DNA from 2 places in the Promicromonospora sukumoe genome. Region 1 is predicted to be linked to the other one. Evidence: predicted binding sites of a transcription regulator. Region 1 holds the regulator's gene; the other holds the start of a gene.

Region 1 (6,757 bases):
CAACCCCAGGACCTTCGGCCCGCTGAGCCTGGGGGACAAGCTGCTGGCCGGCCTGTTCGCCGGGATCATGCCGCGCTCGGGCGGGTTCAGCACCGTGGACATCGGCGCGATGCACGAGTCGAGCTGGCTCATCACGGACGCGCTGATGTTCGTGGGCGGCGGCTCGGCGTCGACGGCCGGCGGTATCAAGGTGACGACCCTCGCCGTCATGCTGCTGGCGATCATCGCCGAGGCGCGGGGCGACCGGGACATCGAGGCGTTCGGCCGCCGGATCCCGCGCGACGTGCTGCGGCTCTCGATCGCGGTCGTGTTCACGGGCGCGAGCATCGTGCTGGTCTCGTGCGTCGCGCTGCTGCAGCTCACCGACCTCCCCCTGTCCAAGGTGCTGTTCGAGGTGCTGTCGGCGTTCGCGACGGTCGGCCTCACGACCGGCATCACGTACGACCTGCCCGACGCCGGGAAGTACGTGCTGGCCGCCCTGATGTTCGTGGGGCGCACCGGCGCCGTGACCGTCGTCGCGGTGCTGGCCCTGCGCGACCGGCGGCGCATCATAAGGTTCCCGGAGGAACGCCCCATCATCGGGTGAGGCCGGAGTGCAGTGCAGGGTGGGGGCCGAGGAACGAGGCACGCGCCCGGAACGGAACGCAGGTCTCACGCGACAGACAACATCGGCTGACAGCCCGACGTGTCAGACGCACAGGTCACTATGGTGATCTGTGCGTCTGACACGTGGAAGAGAGGACTACCGTGCCGGAGAAGAAACCCGAGCGGGACGCGGGTGTGCTCGTGATCGGCCTGGGCAGGTTCGGGTCGGCGATCGGCGCGACCCTGGACCGGCTGGGCCAGGACGTGCTCGCCGTCGAGCAGGACCCCACGCTGGTGGCCCAGTGGTCGGGGCGCCTGCCGCTGGTCGAGGCCGACGCGTCCAACCCGGACGCGCTGGAGCAGCTCGGCGCCAAGGACTTCGGCGTCGCGGTCGTGGGCGTCGGCTCCTCGCTGGAGGCGTCCGTGCTGATCACCGGCAACCTGGTGGACCTCGGCACGCCCCAGATCTGGGCCAAGGCGATCTCCGCCGAGCACGGCCGCATACTGACCCGCATCGGCGCCCACCACGTCGTCTTCCCCGAGGCCGACGCCGGTTCGCGCGTCGCCCACCTCGTGAGCGGCAAGCTGCTCGACTACATCGAGGTCGAGGACGGCTTCACCATCGTGAAGATGCGCCCGCCCCGGGAGGCGCAGGGCTTCACGCTCGCGCAGTCGAACATCCGCAAGCGGTACGGCATCACCGTGATCGGCGTGAAGTCGCCCGGCGTGGACTTCGTCTACGCGACGCCGGAGACCCGCGTCTCCGCCAACGACCTGCTCGTCTGCTCGGGCCACGCCGACCTGCTGGAGCGCTTCGCGGCCAGGCCGTGACCGGGTGCGCCGGGCCGGCCCGGCGGCCGTTCCGGCGCACCTCACACCCCCGTCGATTACGGGCGGCGCGGGAGAACAGGTAGCCTAGGTAGCGGACTCCTTTTCGTGTTGGTCGGCCATCGTCACTATGGCGTCACTGTCCCGGACCAACCGTGGACCATTTCGCCGCGCGGCCCGTCGTCGGGCCGCCGCCGACCGACCGACCGAACATTGTGAGGACCTATGGGCTCCGTCATCAAGAAGCGCCGCAAGCGCATGGCCAAGAAGAAGCACCGCAAGCTGCTTCGCAAGACGCGCCACCAGCGCCGCAACAAGAAGTGACGCGCGCGCCGTCGGGCGCGTGACGAGCAGGCCCGGCCCCTCGGGGGCCGGGCCTTCTTCGTCGGAGGGATATGCCTTGACAGGCATATTCCTCCGAGGGAATATGGGGTCATGGCTGATGGCTTCACCGTGCTCGCCGACTCGTCGCGGCGCCAGATCCTCGACCTCCTGCTGGAGGGCGAGCAGGGCGTGAACGAGCTGGTCGGTGACCTCGGGATGGCGCAGCCCAACGTGTCCAAGCACCTGCGGGTGCTGCGGGAGGCGGGCCTGGTCGACGTCCGGATCGAGGGCGCACGACGTGTCTACCGCCTCACCAACGCACCCCTCGCCGACGTCGAGGCCTGGCTGGCACCCCACCGCGCGCGGTGGGGCAGCGCGCTCGACGCCCTCGAACGGCACCTCGACGCCACGGCACCCACCACGGAGGACGACTCATGAGCGACAACCTGCCCGAGCACCCCGTCGACGCTTCCCTCGCCCCGGACGGGGACGCGTACGTGCTCACGATGGAGCGGGAGCTGGCCCATCCCGTCGAGGGGGTGTGGGCGGCCCTGACCCGGCCCGCCGACGTCGTGCACTGGGCGCCGTACCGGCCCGACCGCGAGCTGACCGCCGTAGGCCCGGTGGTGCTCGCGGACAACGGCGACGACACGGAGGAGCCCGAGCCCGCGCGGGTGGTCCGGGTCGAGCCGCCCCACCTGCTCGTGCTCGACTGGGGCGGCCAGGAGCTCACCTACCGCCTCGCGGCCACCGAGGCCGGGACCCTGCTGCACTTCACGCACCGCTTCGACGACCGCAACCCGGCCCCCTCCTACGGCGCGGGCTGGCACCTGTGCTGGTCGGCGCTGATGATGCTCCTGGACGGCGACACACCCCCGCGCCTGCACGGCGGCGACGCCGAGCGGCACGGCTGGGCCGGGTACCGCGAGCAGTACGAGGCCCTGCTCGGCTAGTGGCCCCGCAGGCGCCGTCGGGCCGCGCGGAGGACCAGGCCGAGCACCCAGGCCGCCCCCGCCCACGACGCCGTCCGCACCCCGCGACCGGCCGCGCGCTGCGACCGCCCGCGGAACTCGCGGATGGGCCAGCCGACCTCCTGCGCGTGCCGGCGCAGCCGCAGGTCCGGGTTGATGGGGCAGGGGTGCCCCACGGACCGCATCATCGGCAGGTCGTTGAGCGAGTCGCCGTAGGCGTAGCTCTCGTCCAGGTCGATGTCCTGGACCTCCGCGAGCGCCACGATGGCGTCGGCCTTGGCCTGGCCGTGCATCAGGTCGCCCTTGAGCCGGCCGGTGTAGAAGCCGTCCTTGTGCTCGGCGACGGTGCCGAGCCCGCCCGTGGCGCCGAGGCGGCGGGCGATGAGCTGTGCGATCTCGACGGGCGTGGCGGTCACCAGCCACACCTGGTGGCCGGCGGCGATGTGCTCGTCGAGCAGGCGGCGGGTACCGGGGTAGATCCGCAGGGACAGGACGGCGTCCCACACCTCCTCGCCGAGGGTGGCGATCTCCGCGACGCTGCGGCCGGCGATGAGCGAGAGGGCTCGGTCGCGCACCTGGTCGATCTCCTCCCGGTTCTCGCCCCAGAGCAGGTAGCGCGCCTGGATCAGGGCGAACCGGAGGATGTCCCGCGTACCGAAGAACTTGCGCTGGTACGCCGACTTGGCCAGGTGAAAGGCGCTCGCACCGCGGATGATCGTGTTGTCGACGTCGAAGAACGCCGCGGTGGCGGACGAGGGGTGCGTCGACGGCATGGAGGTCACTCTATCCGCGTGCCAGGGGACGCAAGTCCTCGTCGGGCACCGGGGCGGAACCGCTGGTAGAACCGGGGAGTGACGCAGAACATCCGGCTCTCCGAGGGCGCCACGCTCGCCCGGTTCCTGCACCTGCTGGTCGCCGTGCTGGCCCTCGGCGGCTTCGGTATCGAGCTGGTGGTGGCCATCACGGGAGGCGCCGGTACCGCGCCCACCCACGCCGAGCGGATCGTCCGGCTCTTCAGCTACTTCACGATCCAGTCGAACCTGCTGATCGGTGGGGTGTCGCTGGCGCTGGCGCTGGACCCGCGCCGGGACGGGCCGGTGTTCCGGGTGCTGCGCCTGGACGCGCTGCTCTGCATCGCGGTGACCGGAATCGTCTACAACACGGTGCTGCGCGGGCTGGTGGAGCTGACGGGTGCGGGGATGGTGTCGAACGTGATGCTGCACGTCCTGGCGCCGGTGTTCGCCGTCGTCGCCTGGCTGCTCGTCGGCCCGCGGCCCCGGGTGACGGGGTCGACGGTGTGGTGGTCGGTCGTCTACCCGATAGCGTGGCTGGTCTACACGTTCGTCCGGGGCGCCGTGACGGGCTGGTACCCGTACCCGTTCCTGGACGTGACCGAGCTCGGCTACGCCGGCGCGGTGACCAACTCCGCGGTCGTCGCGGTCGTCTTCCTGCTCCTGGCCTGGGGCGTGCGGTGGGCGGACGGGCGGCTGCCGGACACCAAGCGTCCGGTGCCCCGCGCGTGACGTAACCTCGGGGCGTGACCACTGCCGCCGACACCCGGGTCGTTCTCTACACGCGCGACGCGTGCCACCTGTGCGAGGACGCACGTGCCGTGGTCGTGCAGGTGTGCGAGAGTTCGGGGGCTCGGTGGCAAGAGGTGGACATCGACAGTGCGCCCGCGCTGCGCGAGAAGTACGGGGAGTACGTCCCCGTGCTGGAGGTGGACGGGGTCCAGCAGGGTTTCTGGCGCGTGGACGGTGCGCGCCTGGCCCGCCTGCTGGCATGATCGTCCAGGCAGTGTGTGCGTACGCCCGCGACACAGTGGTCGCGGGGAGGGGAGCAGCACGTGGTCGAGCTCAGTGACGGGACAGTCCCGGCAGCAACCGTAGGGAGGCTGCCGTACTACCTGCGCGCCCTGCGCGACCTGGCGGCCGAGGGCGTGGACCTCACGTCATCGACGGAGCTCGCCGAGCGGTCGGGCGTGAGCTCGGCGCAGCTGCGCAAGGATCTCTCGTACCTGGGTTCGTTCGGCACGCGCGGCGTCGGGTACGACGTCGAGTCGCTCGCCTCGTACATCACGGTCGCCCTGGGCCTCGAGACGGAGCACCGGCTGGCGATCGTCGGCATCGGCAACCTCGGGCACGCGCTCGCGAACTACTCGGGGTACGCGACGCGCGGCTTCCAGGTCGTCGCGCTGCTGGACGCCTCGCCCGACGTCGTCGGCACGCGGGTGGCCGGCGTGATGGTGGAGCACGTGCGCGAGGTGGCCGAGGTCATCGAGCGCGAGCGGGTCTCCATGGTCGTGCTCGCCCTGCCGGGCCACGGCGCCCAGGACGTGGCCGACGCCGTGGTGGGCTCGGGCGTCCGCGAGATCCTGAACTTCGCGCCGATCGCGCTCCAGGTGCCGGACGACGTGGTGGTGCGCTCGGTCGACGTCGGCGGCGAGCTGCAGATCCTGGCCTTCCACGCGGCGACACGCGCTGCGGCCCTCTGACCCGGACCCGGCTGGGGGAGGTCGGCTTGGCCACCGAATGGCACCCGACGATCGTGCGAAGAACGCTGTCCGGCGCCTCCGCGTCCAGCCTCTCCGCCGTGGGGGGCTGGTTCCTGGGCATCGGCATGGGGTGCCTCGTGGTGGGTCTGGTGCTGTTGTGGGTTGCCGACGAGCCGGTCCTTGCCGCCGTCGTCGCCCTGCCCGGAGCGCTCGGGGTGCTGGCAGGACGCGTTCTGGACACGATGTCCGGGACACGGGCGGCCAGGGAGCACGCGGCCGGGTACGCCACGCTCCTCCCGGGAACGGGCCCGGCCGACGTCGAGCACGTGGACCATCGGACGGGCCGGCTGGTCAGCTTCGCGGGCGAGGACCTGACCCGCGCGGACCGGCGGGCACGCGTCGCTGCGATCCGTGCCGACGCCCGCCTCGGAGCGGGTCAGCCGGACCCTGTCCTGGCCGCGAGCGGCGGCGGCTCGCCGGACCACACGGACGAGGAGCTCTTCGCGGGGAGGTCCCGTACCTTCGTCACGCTGCCGTGGGGGCTCCGCAACGGCGTCACGTGGGGCGCGGCCGTCGTCGGCCTGGCACCCCTCGGGTTCATCGTCTTCGGCATGCTCCATGGCGACCCGGCGACGCGATCCGCTGCCCGGGTGATCCTGACCGTCGTGGTGGCGTCGGGCGTGGTCGCCGGCGTCGGGCTCGTCATCGCCCTGCGGCGAGCGGACCGGTTCGCGCCGGACCCCGGGCCCGGCGGGAGCTCCTGGAGCCGGGGGGTGGTGCTCGGCCTGTGGTGCGGGGCCTTGGCCGTCGCGGTGATCGTCGCCGTCCTGCTCGTCCTCGCGACCGTCGACGTCGGGGGCGTCGCGAGGTTCGTCTCGGCGGCCGGCCTGGACCTCGCGGCGATGTTGTCCGCCGTCTGGGCCGTTCCGTGGTTCGTGGCCTGGATCGTGCTGGTGCTCCGTGTGCCTCCTGCTCCTGAAGACAGTTCAGCAGGCCCCTGACGGCCGTCATCCGGGTGGATGTGGTCGGTAGGGGCCTGCTGAACTGTCTTCAGGAGCGCCGCCTGTGCGGCGACGAGGGTGGGGCGGAGCTCAGCCCTTGGCGATCGCGCTGACGTCCAGCGTGATCTTGACCTTGTCGCCCACCAGGAAGCCACCGGTCTCCAGCGTGGCGTTCCACGTGAGGCCGAAGTCCTTGCGGTTGACCTCGAGGTTGGCCTCGAAGCCGGCGCGGTTGTTGCCGAACGGGTCCTTGGCGGTGCCGGTGAACTCGGTCTCGAGCTCGACGCCCTTGGTGATCCCGTTGATGGTCAGGTCGCCCAGGATGACGTAGTCGTCACCGTCGGCCTTGATGCTCGTCGAGGAGAAGGTCCAGGTCGGCTTCTCGTCGGCGTGCCAGAAGTCGGCGCTCTTCAGGTGGCCGTCACGACCGGCGTCGCCGGTGCTCACGGAGGCCGCGTCCAGCTCGGCGGTGACGCTCGACGACTCCAGGTCCTCGCCCACCGTGATGGTGCCCGAGGTGACGGTGATGCTGCCGCGCACCTTCGCGATCCCGG
Region 2 (6,757 bases), on a different contig from region 1:
CGGTTCTGGCAGCGCATCGTCGCGGACCCGCGCTCGCGCGACGCCGACGGCCGGGCCACGAAGTTCCTCACCGTGCACAGCGTCCTGATCGCGGTCTCGCTGGGCCTCGGCCTCGCGGTCGGCGTCCTGGGCGTCCTCACCCTCATCTGACCGGCTAGCGCCGGAACCGCCGTCCCCGGCATCTCGGACCGACGACGGTTGCCGCCATACCTGGAGGTAGGTATGGTGCGGGCATGAGCAGCGCCACCTCCGCCCGCGACCGCCTGGTCGACGCCGCACAGGACCTCTTCGCCGCCCAGGGCGTCGGGCCGACGAGCCCGCGCGCCGTGCTGGCGGCGTCCGGCGTCGGGCAGGGCAGCCTCTACCACCACTTCCCCACCAAGCACGACCTCGCCGTCGCCGCCGTCGGCGCCACCGTCGACGACGCGCTCGCCCGCGCGATGCGCACGCTCGACAGCGACTCCCCCGCGGTCGAACGCCTCGTCGCCTACCTCGAACGGCCGCGCGAGGCGCTGGCCGGCTGCAAGATCGGCCGCCTCACCGCCGACCAGGCCGTGATGGACGACGACGGCCTGCACGACGTCGTGACCGCCTACTTCGTGCGGCTGCTGCGCGCCCTCACCCAGATCTTCCGCGAGACCGACCTGCCCGACGACGTCGCCCGCGACCGCGCGCACGCCGCCCTCGCGATCATCCAGGGCGGCTACGTCCTGGCCCGCGCCACGCGGGACCCCGGCGCGCTCGCCGCGGCGGTGCGCGGCTTCGTCGGGCTGCTGGACCAGGGCCCGCAGGCCCGGAACGAGCCGGACCGGCCGAGCCAGCACTCGACGCCGACCCCGAAGGAGAACCCGTGACGTTCCGCGAGCGCCTGCGCGCGCTGCCCAGCTTTGCCCGCCCCGGCCTGCCGGTCTTCGACACCGCGGCCGTGCCGCCCACGCCGCACGAGCTGTTCGTGACGTGGATCGAGCAGGCGATCGACGGCGGCCTCCTGGCCCCGCAGGCCGCGACGCTGTCGACGGCGGACGCGGCGGGCCGGGTGCACGCCCGCACCCTGGTGCTCAAGGACGTGACGGTGGACGGCTGGTGGTTCGCCTCGCAGTCGAGCGGCCCGAAGGGCCGTGACCTGGCGACGAACCCGAACGCGGCGCTGACGTTCTTCTGGCCCGAGCTGGGGCGGCAGGTCAAGGTGACGGGTACGGCGGCGTCGGCGGGGGCGGAGGCGGGCCGGGCGGACTTCGTCGCGCGGTCGGACCTGTCGCGCGCCGCGGGCCTGGTGAACCACCAGAGCGAGCCGCTGGGCTCGCACGAGGAGTACGCGGACGCGTTCGCCGAGGCGCTGCGCACCGTGACCGCCGACCCCGGGCTGGCGGCCCCGGACTGGACCGCCTACGTGCTGGCCCCCACGGAGGTGGAGTTCTGGCAGGCGCCCGACGACGGCCCGCACACCCGCCTGCTGTACCGGGCCGAGGCCGACGGCTGGTCCACGAGCCTGCTCTGGCCCTGAGCCTGCCCCTGACCGAGCCACGCGCCAGACGCACCCCCGTGTCAGACCCACAGGTCCCTCGGGTGACCTGTGTGTCTGACACCTCGATCCAGCCCCGCCCCTACGAAGGGATACCCCCTGTGACGACCGCACCGAGCAGCACACCCAGCACCTCCCCGAGCACCGACCTGATCGCGCATGCCCGTACCGACGCCGCGGCGGGGCTGGACGCGCTGCTGTCCGCCGTCGGGCGGCTGACCGCCGACGACCTCGCCGGGCCGTCGACCCTGGAGGGCTGGACCCGCGGACACGTGCTGGCGCACGTCACGGCCCTGGGTACGGCCATGCTCGGGCAGGTGCGCGCCGTCGGGCGCGGCGAGGTGGTGCCCGTGTACGCGAGCCCGGAGGCCCGGGCCGCGGGCATCGAGGCGGGCGCCGGGCGCACGACGACGGAGCACCTCGCCGCCCTCGGTGCCCTCCGGGACGACCTGGGCAGCGCGTGGCCCGAGCCCGGCTCGCCGCAGTGGGACGCCCCGAGCGGGTACCGCGGCGGGCCGCTGTCGGGCTGCGTGCTCGCCTGGTGGCGTGAGGTGCGCATCCACTCGGTCGACGCGCTCGCCGGCACCGCGCAGGCGGTCGGGTACGAGACGTGGGACGACGCGCTGTGCGCGCACCTGCGCGACTTCCTCGCGGTGCGGCTGCCCGACGGCGTGTCCGTGGACGACGTCGCCGGCGACCCGCGGGACGTCACCGCCTGGCTGGCGGGACGGACGCCGGCGAACCCGCTGCCCGGCGACCTGCCGGAGCTCGGCCCGTGGCCGTCGGCGCTGCCGGCCGCCTGAGCCCACCGCGTGTCAGACGCTCAGGTCCCCCGAGGGACCTGAGCGTCTGACACGTTGTGGGTGCTCACGCGGTGTCGCCGACGGCCGCCGCGAAGCTGACCCCCGTGAGCCGCTCGGACATCTCCCAGACGCGGGCGGCCTCCTCGACGCTGCGCAGCGGCGCGTACAGCTGCTGCTCGGCGGGCCGCCCGCCCAGGTTGCCGGGGCCGCTGGGCCCGTAGAGCACGCCGGGCCGGGCGGCGGGGTCGGTCGCGGCCATCAGCGCGGGCAGCCCCGCCGTCCGCGGGGTGCCGAGCAGGATACCGTGCTCGGAGAGCCAGCGGATCATCCGGATCTGCGGCGTGTCCTCGCTGCGCCCGATCTCGGGACGGGCGGCCAGCAGGTTGGTGGGCGCGACGCCGGGGTGGGACAGGTTGCTGGTGATGCCCCAGCCCTGGGCCCGGCTGCGGCGCTCCAGCTCCAGGCCGAAGAGCCCGAACGCGATCTTCGACTGGCCGTAGGCCCGCATCACGTCGTACGAGCGCTCCCAGTTCAGGTCGTCCCAGTTGATGGCGCCGCTCCGGGCCGCGACGCTGACCTGGGAGGTGACCCGGGCCCCGCCGTCGCGCAGCAGGGGCAGGAGGTGGCCGACCAGGGCGAAGTGGCCCAGGTGGTTGGTGCCGAGCTGCAGCTCGAAGCCGTCGGCGGTGCTCTGCCGGCTCGGCGGCCGCATCACGCCCGCGTTGTTGATCAGCACGTGGATCGGCCGGCCCTCCTCGCGCAGGGTGTCGCCCAGGGCGGCCACCGAGTCCAGCGAGGAGAGGTCGAGGTTGCGCAGCGAGAGCCGAGCGTCGGGCACCGTGCGCCGGATGGTGGTGACCGCGGCCTCGCCCTTGCGGGGGTTGCGGACGGGCATGACCACCTCGGCGCCCGCCGCGGCCAGCCGGGTCGCCATGCCCAGCCCCATCCCGTCGCTCGCGCCGGTGACCAGCGCGCGCTTCCCGGCCAGGCTCGGCACGGTGATGTCCATCGGTGTGCGTGACATGGGCCCCGCTCCTTCGTGTCGTCGTTGACACCGATCCTGGGCGGCCGGCGCGGACCTATCCAGGACCTGACGATCACAGGCTGCGTACAGGCACGCGTGAGAAAGGCCGCGTGAGGGACGTCACGGAACACATCACGTGATTCATGCCACAGCGCTCGTTCCGCTTTTCACAAGCGCGCTATCTTTCTAGGCGTGACTTCTTACCTCCAGACAGCCCCGCGTCCCTCCGAAGAGGTCGACGTCGCGCTGATCGGCGGGGGGATCATGAGCGCCACGCTGGGCGCGCTGCTCACGATCCTCGAGCCGACCTGGCGTGTCGGGATCTACGAGCGCCTCGACGAGGTGGCCCTCGAGTCGTCGAACCCGTGGAACAACGCGGGCACCGGCCACGCCGCCCTCTGCGAGCTGAACTACACCCCGGAGCGCAAGGACGGCTCCGTCGACATCTCCAAGGCGGTGAAGATCAACGAGCAGTTCCACACCTCCCGCGAGTTCTGGAACCACCTGCTCACCGCCGGTCTGATGGAGGGCACCGACTTCATCAACGTCACCCCGCACATGACGTTCGTGCGCGGCGCCGAGAACGTCGACTTCCTGCGCCGTCGCTTCGACGCACTGAGCGCGCACCCGCTGTTCGGCGACATGGAGTTCAGCTCCGACCCCGAGGTCATCGGGCAGTGGACGCCGCTGATGACCCTGGACCGCGACGCCGACGAGCCCATCGCGGCCACGCGCGCCGCCGCGGGGACCGACGTCGACTTCGGGTCGCTGACCAAGAAGCTCGTCGAGTTCGCCACGGCGCACAACACCGAGCTGCACCTGAACCACGAGGTCCGGGGCCTGAAGAAGCTGCGGGACGGGCGCTGGCGCCTGACCCTGAACGACCGCTCCTGGAACGCGGGCACCCGCCGTCGCACCGTCCGGGCGAAGTTCGTCTTCGTGGGCGCGGGCGGCGGCGCGCTGCCCCTGCTCCAGGCCTCGGGTATCAAGGAGGCCCGCGGTTACGGCGGCTTCCCGATCTCGGGCGAGTTCCTGCGCACCGCGAACCCCGAGATCGTCGCGCAGCACAACGCCAAGGTCTACGGCAAGGCCGACGTCGGCGCACCGCCGATGTCCGTGCCGCACCTGGACACGCGCATCGTGGACGGCAAGAGCTACCTGATGTTCGGCCCCTACGCCGGGTTCAGCCCGAACTACCTGAAGAAGGGCAAGTACCTCGGCCTGATCACGTCGCTGCGCCTGCACAACATCGGCACGATGCTCGGCGTCGCCGCGAAGAACATGGACCTCACCGGCTACCTGGTCGGCCAGGTCGTCGCCGCTCCGGAGACCAAGTTCCACGAGCTGCAGCGGTTCATGCCGACCGCGCAGCCGGGCGACTGGGAACAGATCACCGCGGGCCAGCGCGTCCAGGTGATGAAGTGGGTCAAGGGCAAGGGCGGCGTGCTGGAGTTCGGCACCGAGGTCGTCGCGTCCCAGGACGGCACCATCGCCGGCCTGCTCGGCGCCTCCCCGGGCGCCTCGACCGCCGTCGCCGCCATGACCGGCCTGCTGGAGCGCTGCTTCCCCGCCAAGTACGCCGAGTGGGAGCCGCAGCTCACCACCATGATGCCGAGCCTCGGTGGCGGCGTGGCCGACGACGCCGCGCAGCTCGCCCAGGCGGAAAAGGTCCCGGCGGGCGCCTGACGCCGGCGGCCCGGCTGGCCCGGACGTAGTTGAGCGCGGGGGTAGTTGCACTCTCACTTCTGAGAGTGCAACTACCCCCGCGCTCATTTGTGTGCACGACGGCGCCGTCAGCCACCCAGCGTGCCCTGCGGCAGCTCGCGGAGCCGCGCCAGCGGCGAGACCAGGATGCTCCACGTGGCGAGGCAGTGGACCGCGGCCATGAGCAGGATGGTCTCGCGGACCCCGAGCACCCCGCCCAGCCAGCCCGCGGCGACCCCGGCCACCGGCATCGTGCCGAAGTTGACCACCTGCATCACCGTCATCACGCGCCCCCGCAGCCCGGCCGGCACGTAGCGCAGGCGCCACGCGTTGCGGATCACGTTGCCCGAGACGACGCACAGGCCGACCAGGAACCCGCCGGCCCCGCTGATCGCCGCGCCCCACCCCGGCAGTCCCGCGCCCACGAGCAGCGCCGTCGGCCCGGAGAGCACGAGCAGCACGGTGGAGGCCCGCCCGCTGCCGAGCCGCGCGCTCAGGAACGGCGCCACGACCGCGCCGACGACGCCGCCGGCACCCGCCAGCGCGAGCACCGCGCCGACCCCGGCCTCCGTGAGCCCGAGGTCGCGCACCAGGAACAGGACCAGGAGCGCCCCGTACCCGGTGAGCCCGAAGTTCGACGCGCCGCCCATCCCCACGAACCACGGGAGGTAGCGGTCGCGGCGGACCAGCTCCACGCCCTCCCGGATGCGCGCCGTGAGTCCGTCCGCCGGGCCGACCGGGCCGACCGGGCCGTCCTCGGGCGCGGCGGCGCGGGCCGGCCGGATGCGCCACAGGCACACCGCCGACCAGAGGAAGGTCAGCGCGTCGAGCGCGAGCCCGAGCGCCGCCGTCAGCCACTGCGCCAGCAGGCCGCCGAGCCCGGGGCCGGCGACGTTCGCCGCGGACTCGGTGCCAAAGAGGCGCGCGTTCGCCGCCTCGAGCTGGCCGGCGGGCACCACCTCGGGCAGGAACACCTGGTACGCGGTGCGGAAGAACACCGTGCAGACGCCGCCCACCATCGCGACCACCGCGATCTGCACCAGGGTGAGGACGCCGAGCGCGAACGCCACGGGCACGCTCGCGAGCGAGACCGCGGCGGCCAGGTTCGCGACGATCATCACCGGCCGGGCCGGGAGCCGGTCGACCCAGGCCCCCACCGGCAGCCCGATGAGCAGCCAGGGCAGCCAGGCCGCCGCGGTGATCAGGCCCATCCAGGCGGGCCCGGCGTCGAGCTGCGTCACCGCGAGCAGCGGCAGCAGGGCCGACGTCGTCGCGTTGCCCACGACGCTCACGCCCTCCCCCAGCCACAGGAGGCCGAAGGCCCGGTTGCGTGCGAGCGGCACTACGACTTCGGAGGGCGCGGTCGACGTCGTCATGCCGAGCAGGCTATATCTACAACAGTTCTTGTACAACAGTCTTTGCAGAAACTCCGCGGGCGCGGCCTACGGAGCGAGCAGGACTACGGCCGGGACGGGAACGCCCGCGCGAACAGGAAGACGTGCTCAGCCCTCGGGTCGTCCGCCGCCGCTCGCCCCCGCTCCTTCCAGCGCCCCACCAGCTCGTTGACCTCGTCGGTCAGCTCCTGCAGCTCGCCGGGCGTCAGGCGCAGCCAGCTGTCGGTGGAGAGCTCGGCCCGGCTCCAGTCGTCGTCCTGCTCGGGGCGCTCCAGCCAGGTGCGGGCGCGCTCGACCTGACGCGCCAGCA

Evidence for each region. The regulator Rex, encoded in region 1, represses fermentation and respiration genes when NADH is low (regulators of the CRP and FNR family bind a similar motif). The targets are predictions, from matches to a motif close to CTTGTGAANNNNTTCACAAG.
Region 2: a site for Rex is predicted at 3,504-3,523, ahead of mqo (malate dehydrogenase (quinone)). Genes of this name have one in related genera too.

What each region holds. Positions count from the first base shown of each region.
Region 1 covers NZ_JACGWV010000003.1:538,930-545,686, forward strand. The annotation lists gene FHX71_RS26430 (TrkH family potassium uptake protein) at 1-586, shown strand, start outside; gene FHX71_RS26435 (potassium channel family protein) at 748-1,416, shown strand; gene FHX71_RS26440 (30S ribosomal protein bS22) at 1,639-1,737, shown strand; gene FHX71_RS26445 (ArsR/SmtB family transcription factor) at 1,849-2,175, shown strand; gene FHX71_RS26450 (SRPBCC domain-containing protein) at 2,172-2,690, shown strand; gene FHX71_RS26455 (HAD family hydrolase) at 2,687-3,481, opposite strand; gene FHX71_RS26460 (Pr6Pr family membrane protein) at 3,560-4,231, shown strand; gene FHX71_RS26465 (glutaredoxin family protein) at 4,246-4,494, shown strand; gene FHX71_RS26470 (redox-sensing transcriptional repressor Rex) at 4,555-5,202, shown strand; gene FHX71_RS26475 (hypothetical protein) at 5,229-6,203, shown strand; gene FHX71_RS26480 (YceI family protein) at 6,294-6,757, opposite strand, start outside.
Region 2 covers NZ_JACGWV010000002.1:80,221-86,977, forward strand. The annotation lists gene FHX71_RS17600 (SCO4848 family membrane protein) at 1-150, shown strand, start outside; gene FHX71_RS17605 (TetR/AcrR family transcriptional regulator) at 234-854, shown strand; gene FHX71_RS17610 (pyridoxine/pyridoxamine 5'-phosphate oxidase) at 851-1,504, shown strand; gene FHX71_RS17615 (maleylpyruvate isomerase family mycothiol-dependent enzyme) at 1,624-2,325, shown strand; gene FHX71_RS17620 (SDR family oxidoreductase) at 2,390-3,349, opposite strand; gene mqo (malate dehydrogenase (quinone)) at 3,542-5,035, shown strand; gene FHX71_RS17630 (MFS transporter) at 5,143-6,429, opposite strand; gene FHX71_RS17635 (ArsR/SmtB family transcription factor) at 6,513-6,757, opposite strand, start outside.